DNA from 4 places in the Rhizobium sp. A37_96 genome. Region 4 is predicted to be linked to each of the others. Evidence: riboswitches for the same ligand, from Rfam matches in the RefSeq annotation. Region 4 holds a riboswitch; each other region holds the start of a gene.
The links. A riboswitch is a leader RNA that binds a small molecule or an ion and turns the genes downstream of it on or off. The one in region 4 is predicted to bind cobalamin.
Positions count from the first base shown of each region.

Region 1: it holds a riboswitch for cobalamin, as region 4 does, so the genes downstream of both, ACQZ6J_RS01280 (DUF1636 family protein) here and ACQZ6J_RS10025 (aromatic ring-hydroxylating oxygenase subunit alpha) in region 4, are expected to answer to the same signal.
Region 2: it holds a riboswitch for cobalamin, as region 4 does, so the genes downstream of both, cobU (bifunctional adenosylcobinamide kinase/adenosylcobinamide-phosphate guanylyltransferase) here and ACQZ6J_RS10025 (aromatic ring-hydroxylating oxygenase subunit alpha) in region 4, are expected to answer to the same signal.
Region 3: it holds a riboswitch for cobalamin, as region 4 does, so the genes downstream of both, metE (5-methyltetrahydropteroyltriglutamate--homocysteine S-methyltransferase) here and ACQZ6J_RS10025 (aromatic ring-hydroxylating oxygenase subunit alpha) in region 4, are expected to answer to the same signal.

Region 1 is NZ_JBNWDS010000001.1:269,252-271,444, forward strand. Features, by position in the region: gene ACQZ6J_RS01275 (ABC transporter ATP-binding protein) at 12-791, opposite strand; gene ACQZ6J_RS01280 (DUF1636 family protein) at 801-1,214, opposite strand; cobalamin riboswitch at 1,323-1,539, opposite strand; gene ACQZ6J_RS01285 (FAD/NAD(P)-binding protein) at 1,734-2,193, opposite strand, start outside.
Region 2 is NZ_JBNWDS010000001.1:229,600-231,792, forward strand. Features, by position in the region: gene cobW (cobalamin biosynthesis protein CobW) at 1-784, opposite strand, end outside; gene cobU (bifunctional adenosylcobinamide kinase/adenosylcobinamide-phosphate guanylyltransferase) at 790-1,314, opposite strand; cobalamin riboswitch at 1,633-1,855, opposite strand; gene ACQZ6J_RS01110 (chloride channel protein) at 2,037-2,193, shown strand, end outside.
Region 3 is NZ_JBNWDS010000001.1:747,989-750,181, reverse strand. Features, by position in the region: gene ACQZ6J_RS03630 (hypothetical protein) at 1-107, shown strand, start outside; cobalamin riboswitch at 509-720, shown strand; gene metE (5-methyltetrahydropteroyltriglutamate--homocysteine S-methyltransferase) at 819-2,193, shown strand, end outside.
Region 4 is NZ_JBNWDS010000002.1:741,978-744,170, reverse strand. Features, by position in the region: gene ACQZ6J_RS10025 (aromatic ring-hydroxylating oxygenase subunit alpha) at 1-842, opposite strand, end outside; cobalamin riboswitch at 941-1,145, opposite strand; gene ACQZ6J_RS10020 (ACT domain-containing protein) at 1,363-1,776, opposite strand; gene ACQZ6J_RS10015 (DUF6656 family protein) at 1,880-2,193, shown strand, end outside.

The DNA.
Region 1 (2,193 bases), on a different contig from region 4:
CAATGATCCTATTATCGAAGAGAGAAGGAAAAACGTTGCGGACCGCTGTCGGCCTGATGAAGGCGCGCGCCAACGCGAAACGCGTTGGACACATGTTCGACGGTGAGCACATCCGCCGGTTCGCCATGCCCCGTGAGACGCCCGCAATCGAGAACGGCGACATGTGTCGCAAAGTCCGCTGCAAGGTTGATGTCGTGCAGCGTCGTAATGATCGTTGGCCCCAACCCCTTCAACAGCTCGAGAATCTCAAGCTGGTGGCGGATGTCGAGGTGGTTGGTCGGCTCGTCGAGAATGATGAGCTCAGGCTCCTGCGCCAGCGCACGCGCAATCAGTGCCCGCTGCTTTTCGCCGCCGGACAGCGACGCGAACTGCCGCAGCGCCAAAGGCTCCAGCTCCAGGCGTGCAAGAGCCTTGGTCGTGACGTCGTGATCCCGGTCGCTCCGGCGCGCCATGCCCTTGCGATGCGGAATTCTGCCCATCAGCACCACGTCGCGCACGCTGAAGGGAAAATCGCCCGGTGTCTCCTGCGGCACGACGGCGATCCGTTGCGCCGCCTCCCTGGGAGCGATGGACCAGAGATCGACGCCATCGAGCCGCACCGTGCCCCGCTGCGGCTTGAGGCCGCGATAGAGGCAGCGCAACAGGGTCGACTTGCCGGCTCCGTTCGGGCCGATGATGGCCAGCCGGGCGCCGGCTTCGATAGACAGCGTGATGCCGCTGATGATCGGCATGCTTTTCTGAGGCCCCCAGGTGACGCCATCGGCGTACAATCGCGCGCTTCGTTCGGACATCGTGGGCTCCTATTGCAACGGCGACAGCTGGTATTCGGCCGAGACTATGGCAGCCGGAATGCGCGCCAGCGTCTTGCCGCCGAGCGCTCTCGGCCTCTCGCTCTCGCGCGTCAGCCCATCCGGGCGATCCCGATACAGCCGCGCAAAGGAAACGAGCGCTCCAATATCGGCAGCGTCCTCGATGTCACCGAAAAGATAGGTCGCTTTTGCCGTTGCCTGAAACGCGACCGTACAGGGTCGTTCGCAGCCCGCCATGCAGACGCTGCCTTCAAGGCTGAAATCATCGGAAAGCACTCTGCCCGCTTGGGAAATGGCCACTTGCAGATGTTTCAAAAGATCGAGACCGGGCCGGCATGGCCTGCCGACGTGGCGGCAATTGGTGCAGACGGTAATCCGGTGCGCTGCCGCTTTTGCTTTGTCCATGAAATGCCTCCCGGAGAATTCGCCGGAGGCAAAGTCAAGATAGGGCCAACGGACGCAACGGCGTCCCCGCCCAACCACTGATTTTCCATCGGAACACCCCGTCCGTTACGGTTGATATCATCGATGGCAGGTCTCCTGGCTCGCGGGTCACAACCCGTTCGCGCCTTCCCGGCAAAAAGCCAGTGGCATGCTGCGAACGCGCTCTCCGCTTACAGTTGCGGGGGCAGCCACGGTTTTGGCCCCTGATGGGTAGTCCGCACCGTGTTCCCTTTTCAGCCACCTTCAGGATCAATCCGAGGGCAGCACCATCGAGGCTATTCATCTCATAGAAAACGGAGGTGGGCAACGGCGATGTCATGTGCGCTTTCGTTTGTCCTTGGGTTCGGCATAGGCCATAGCTTTTGTTACGTTATTACATAACAAATAACAACCTGCTATTTTCACCCTCCGACATCGCACCTGTGGGGAAGCGGCGGAAGGACAGCCGACTTGGCATAACGAGAGGAAACCGGGGAGTTGCTACACCGCCTTGCACTGCGGATGGAAACGCTCGGCGACGCTTTCCGCTGCCGCATAGGCCTGCGTCACGATTTCCGGCACCAGATCGATGTCGGGGAGACTGCCAAGACCCAGGGGACCGATGGCAAAGAGCCCTTCCGTCGTGCGGCCGTTCACCTCAAGCGCCCCTGCCGCCTCGACGGCAAGGCCGAGACCGAGCTCGTCCGGCACCGCAAGACCGGTGTCGATCAGGCTCCGCAGCAGCGGGGCATTCAGATCGGGCGCCTGGCATCGACAGTCGATCACATCGTCGGCATAGAGCTGTTCGGTCTCCTGCCGCCCTGCCGGTCTCAAGACCAGCCCAGTCGGCGTTCGCCGGATGAAATGGCCACGCCGCAGCAAGGTATTTCCCTCGGCCAGCTCCTGCTTCAGGCGAACATGCAGCGCCTCGGGCAGCCGGTTGCGATGGCTGTCGTAGAGC
Region 2 (2,193 bases), on a different contig from region 4:
CGACCACGAAGCTGTCGAATTCGTCGTGATCGTGCGGCGTGCCGTCTTCATGCTCGAGCTCGTGATGCGATTTGCGGTTGACGATATCGCCCTCGGTGCCGATGCCGAGGCCGAGCAGGACGGCAGCCGGCACATCGCCGTTCTTGGCTTCGATGATCGTCGGCTTGCGGGCAGTGCGCGAGGCGACTTCCGCACGGACACGACCGAGGCCGGCAACATCGATCAGGTCGGTCTTGTTGAGAACGATCAGATCGGCGCAAGTCAGCTGGTCCTCGAAAAGCTCCTCGATCGGGCTTTCGTGGTCGAGCGAATCGTCCTCGACGCGGCGAGCCTCGACGGCATCGTGATCGTCGGCGAAACGGCCGGCGGCAACGGCGGCGCTATCGACCACGGTGATGACGCCATCGACGGTGACCTGCGTGCGGATGTCAGGCCAGTTGAAAGCGGCGACCAGCGGCTGCGGCAGCGCAAGGCCGGAGGTCTCGATGACGATGTGATCCGGGCGCGCATCGCGCTCCAGAAGCTTCGTCATGGTGGGAATGAAGTCGTCGGCGACGGTGCAGCAGATGCAGCCATTGGTCAGCTCGATGATATCGTCTTCGGTGCAGTTCTCCGCGCCGCAGCCCTTGAGCACGTCGCCGTCGACGCCGAGATCGCCGAATTCGTTGATGATCAGCGCGATCTTCTTGCCACCGGCATTCTGCAGGAGGTTGCGGATCATCGTCGTCTTGCCGGCTCCCAGAAAGCCGGTGATGACGGTGGCGGGAATCTTTTCCTGGTTCATATGGATCAACCCTTCATTTTCAGCGGCAAGCCCGCTGCGATAAAATAAACTTCGGCACTCGCCGCCGCGACCATCTGGTGCAACCGGCCGGCATGGTCGCGAAATTCGCGCGCCATGCGATTGTCAGGCACGATACCGAGACCCACCTCGTTGGAGACGAGAACGAGCCGCGCTCGCGCCGTCGGCAGAAACGCGGTAAGGGCCGCAAACTCCGCGGCAATGTCGCGCTCCGCCATCATCAGATTGGTCACCCAGAGCGTCAGGCAGTCCACCAGCACGGAGCGCTCGTCGGCATCGATCGCGGCAAGCCGCGCCACGAGATCGATCGGCTCTTCATGCGTCTGCCATAGATCGCCGCGGTCGGCACGGTGCTGCGCGATGCGCTCGCGCATTTCATCGTCCCACGCCTGCCCTGTCGCCACATAGTGACGTTCGAGCCCCGTGTCCGAAACCAGGGATTCGGCAAATCTGGATTTGCCGGAACGTGCGCCGCCGAGGACGAAAACAGACCGGGAATTCGAAGAGGACATGCGTTATTTCCGCTCCCACGCGACAGCGAGGGTCGGCAGCATCGGGCTGATACCGGAAAATTGGCGTCTACACGCCGAAAACTCGTCTTGCGCCATGACAACCTCCGTGCTGGCAGCGGAACTCGCGTTCCTGGAACAGGCTCTGCGCCCGGCACGCATGGCAGGTCTCCTGGCTCGCGGATAAGGCGCCACGATCGGGGCGGACCGAAACCGGTCGCTCCCGATCGTAGCCCAGCGGGTCTTTCTCGCCTTCCCGGCAGCGCATCATGAAAAGGCGGACGATTCGTAGACTTGAGAGGCGTCCAACCCCGGTAGATCATGATGCCACACCAGTGGCTTTTCCGGCTTGAAGCTGCTCCGCCTGTTCGCCCCATGCGAACGATCGGCGGGATGGCTGTCAAACCGGACGAAAGTCCCTGACCGCTCTACAGTCGCGGGGTCGGCTGTGATGAGAACGCCCGGATTGGGTCCGCCCCTTCACATTCCCTTTTCATCCCATGCGACAGATCGCCGCTCGGGAACCATTCGTTATGCCGGCAATGATTAGGCTTTCACTTAGTTCAAGTCAATCAAGGGCATGGATGCGACGCGCACCGTCCTGATTGCGAAATCGGCTGAAAATTCCCAAAAGACCGGCGGCTTTTTTGCCGTATTTCTTTGATGTTAGGAGTTTATAGAGGGTAAGCCCTCACATTCTAGTAAAAACGTATCGTCCGCTCCCAATGTTGCAGAAATTCCAACCGCGCCGCCTCGGCGTCTTCTCGGCCTTTTTCGACCTCGGTCGATTCAGGGCATTGCTGCGCCGTGGCGAATTGGGGCTTGTGTTCGCCGGCGCGCTGGTAGGGGTAGCCTCCGGCTGCGCCGTGACCGCGATGAGCT
Region 3 (2,193 bases), on a different contig from region 4:
GCCAGGGTACGATGGCCAGCGCCAGCGTCCCGACAAGCGACGATCCGAGCTGCAAGATCAAAACCTGCAGCTTCACCACCGGCAAAGGGCCGAACAAGAACCACTAAATTCGTGGCGAACGGCAGCTCGGCCGATTAGCCAATCGAAGCAAGGCGCCGGCACGGCGAGAGATTTCCTGCCGGCCGTCACTCCAGCCTGGGCCAAAATGTCTCGGGTCTGGCCTGGTTGCGTTGTCGCCTGCGGATTTTCCGCAGGCTTCGGAGGCCGGAGGGGCGTTATGCTTTTCTCGGTCGTTTGCGTCCGCTTTCACTCGCGATCGCGTACGGGCCTCAAAGCGGCAACCTTTTCCCATCGAGACGCTGCAGCAAACCATTCGCCATGGATGGCAGCGTTATTGGGGCCGCGCACGGTCGATGCGTCTCCGATGCCCATGATCTGCAGCTCACGCAATTCCAAACCAAGATATAAAGATATCTTTATATCTCCTTGACGCTTGCGCCTGCGTCGTTCATGTTGACGCCATCGTGGTTCTTACCCGCGCCAATGCGGATGAGCTAAGAGGGAATTCGGTGCGACGATGTTCGTCCATGCCGAAGCTGCCCCCGCAACTGTAGGCGGAGAGCCGCCGTTCCACCATGTCACTGAGGAAGACGCCTCGGGAAGACGGAACGGTAGCGATGACCCGCAAGCCAGGAGACCTGCCGCGATAGATAACGTCCACGGGCGGGGTGTCCCGGTGTGCCGCGTTGCGACGGGCGCACTGTGCCTATCGTCGATGCGTCAGCCAATGCCTTGCCCACAACCTTCGGGGTAAGGAAATGACCATCAAGACCGCAAATCTCGGTTTTCCACGTATTGGAAGACATCGCGAACTGAAGTTCGCGCTCGAATCCTATTGGGCCGGCAAGACCGATCGGGCCGCGCTTCTGGAGACTGCCAGAACGCTCCGCGCCGATCATTGGCGACTGCAACGGGAAAAAGGGATCGACATCATCCCCTCCAACGACTTCTCCTTCTACGACCACGTTCTCGACACGGCGGTCATGGTGGGCGCTGTGCCTCCGGTCTACGGATGGCGCGGGGGACCGGTCGATCTCGACGTCTATTTCGCGATGGCCCGCGGTTCGTCCGGTAACGGACACGCCGATTGCGGACATGCGCACCATGCAGCCGGTGCGGCCGCGCTCGAGATGACGAAGTGGTTCGATACGAACTACCACTACATGGTGCCGGAACTCAAAGCCGATCAGCGCTTCGAGCTGACATCCAACCGGCCTCTCGAAGCCTTTCTGGAGGCGAAGGCGCTCGGCATCCACACCCGGCCGGTGATCCTCGGGCCGGTGACCTTCCTGAAGCTCAGCAAGGCGCTCGACGATTCCGCTCCGATCGACCTTCTGGAGCGGCTGCTGCCAGTCTATGCCCGCATCCTGTCCGAGCTGGCCGACGCAGGCGTCGACAGCGTCCAGGTGGATGAGCCGGCTCTGGTCCTCGATCTCTCCGACAAGGAAAGGCAGGCCTTCGCGCTGGCGTATAAGGCGCTCGCCAAGGCAGCACCAAACCTCAAGCTCGTGCTTGCGACCTATTTCGGGTCGCTGGGCGACAATCTCGACATCGCTCTGCAGCTTCCCGTCGCCGGATTGCATCTCGATCTCGTTCGCGGCGGCAGCACGCTGGAGGATATCGTCCGTCGTGCGCCGGCGCATCTCGCTTTGTCTCTCGGGATCATCGACGGGCGCAACATCTGGCGAAGCGATCTTCAGGCCATCGCCTCACGCATTGCCGCCGTGGCCGCGCTTCGCGGCGAGGCGGATATCGTGATTGCGCCGTCCTGCTCGCTGCTGCATGTCCCGATCGACATCGAACTGGAAACGGCCCTTGACGACGAACTTCGCTCCTGGCTCGCATTCGCGACGCAGAAGCTCGACGAAATCGCCCTGCTTGGCCGCCATTTCACGGCCGGCGATGACGCCTCGTCGCTCACGGCATCGCAGCAGACCATGCATGCCCGGCTGACTTCCGTCCGGGTGCATGATCCGCTCGTCCAGGGCAGGCTTCATGAGCTGCGGGGCATCGAGCAAAAACGGCAATCGCCGTTTTCGGCCCGCCAGCCGATCCAGCATCGCCGGTTCAAGCTGCCGGCCCTCCCGACAACGACCATCGGCTCGTTCCCGCAGACGGCCGAGGTCCGCAAGG
Region 4 (2,193 bases):
CGCTTGACGGCATTCTGGCCGGACATGGTGTAGCTTTCCGCGCCTTCGATCAGCGGCATGCGCGCCGTGCGGAACTGCCCATCCGGAGAGAGCTTGAACTCGCTCGGCAGGCCGGCGGCTTCGCAATGCGCCCAATGCGCGGTGATCACGGGATCGCTCATCGCGCCCTGCACGCCGCTGACGGTCGGCGCTTCCGGGAAGGTGCGGCAAAGTTCGGGATGATTGGCGGCGCAGTGATAGCACTCGCGATTGTTTTCCCACACCAGCTTCCAGTTGCCTTTTTCGATGATGGTGCTCTGGAAGGCGATCTTGGCTTCGCTGATGCGGTGCGGCGCCATGTAGGGTTCGATCGTGGCGCGGACGGACGCGAAGTCCGGAGCGTTCTTTGCCAGGCAGATGAAGATGTAGCCGCCGACGCTTTCGCAATGGACCGGCTTCAGCGAATACTGGGTCTTGTCGAAATCCTCGGCCATCTGGCGGGCGAACAGCAAGGAGCCGTCGAGCTCGTAGGTCCACTGATGATAGGGGCAGACCAGCTTTGCCGAGGAACCGCGATCGGTCGTGCAGACGCGCGAACCGCGATGGCGACAGCTGTTGTGGAAGGCGCGGATAACCTGGTCGCGGCCGCGAACGATGACGATCGGGTAATCGCCGATCTGGACGGTGAAGTAGTTGCCCGCGCGCGGCACTTCGCAATCGTGACCGATGAACAGCCAGTCGCGATAGTAGATCATCTCCATGTCGAGCTTGAAGTACTCGGCGTCGGTGTAGAAGGGTTGCTCCAGGCTGAAACCCGGCCGGCGATTTTTCAATTGCCGCAAAACATTGCTGTTGATATCCATTTGCCTATCCTCGCGCAGTACCGGGAGACGAGCAGAGGACATGCGCGGCCGGTTGGGAACAGCCGGGTGCAATGTCCTGGCCGCCCGCCGCGGTCAGTAAACCATATGTGCCCAAGGCTGGTTTCCGGGCTCTGGAGCGGCCCTGTTTCCAGAACCCCATGGCACCTTCCCAGGCCGACCAGACCCAGTGGCTTTATCCGCCATGCCTTACTCCACCACCGTTGCGGGGGCAGCGCCGGATTTTGACCGGCTTCCCAATTCTCCGCCTCCCTAGCAGACGGCACCTTGAGATTGATATCATCATATCCCTCGGCCCTGTCGGCGGCTGCGCTGCAATGCGACATCGGCTTCGAAATTGACGACAGGTGAAACGGGGCCGTGGGACGGTTGCAAACAGCGCCAATATAGGAAGGTAATTCAAGCTCTTATGTGCCTGCGTGGAAAGTGCGGCATATGCGCCATCCACATCGCATCGATGACGCTTTATTCTGATTGCGACAGATCAGCCGCCGGCCGGCGCTCAGGGGGATGATTGGGCGGCGGAAAGCGCCATCAGGGCGGCCATCGCACGCCCGGCATCGGCAGCCGGCACGAAGATATGATCGTGATAGTAAGCGGCAACGACATTGGCGCTGATCCCCTCGTTTCCAAGGGCCGTGGCGAAGGCCGCCGTCAGGCCCACGGCCTCGAGAGACGAGTGGACCTCGAGCGTAATCATCCGCATTGCCGGTGCCGCCGGAAGCCCCGCTTGCTTCGCCGTCTCCAGGGGAAGGATCAGCGTCACGCCTTCCTTCTCCCGGAAAAGCCCGATCGGCTCCAGATGCAGATGATCCGCGAGCGCGGAGGCCGGCACGGTGCAATAGACGAACTCACCCTCGACGAGATGAGGCTTCATGCCGGAAAGCAGCTGCGTGAGATCGGTCATTCCTGGCATGTTCTTTCGTCTCCTCGAAGGTTTGCCGGCCCGGCGCGGTTAAGCCCGGCTCAAGCTCTGCGATCTATCGTCCCGCATAGAGAGTTTTATAGCGAGATCCGGCATGGCCAAACTCAGATATTTCGACGCTGGGAAGCCCGCCGACCCCGAACCGGCGCCGGCGGCACCGACGACGGGGCACAGCGAATTCCTGCGCACGGGCCGCATCAACCGCGACAGGCCGCATTGGCTTGCGGAAGAGCGCGAATACCTCAGTCATCAGCAGGTGGCCGAGCGTACCGCGCTGAAGCTCAGGGATGCCGGCGAAAAGACCCATGACCGGCTCAACAGCTTCCACAAATCCATCCGTTTTCCGAAGCTCATCTTTCATCACACGCTGAAGGACACGCCGCATCTCGGCTATTGTCACGTTACAGC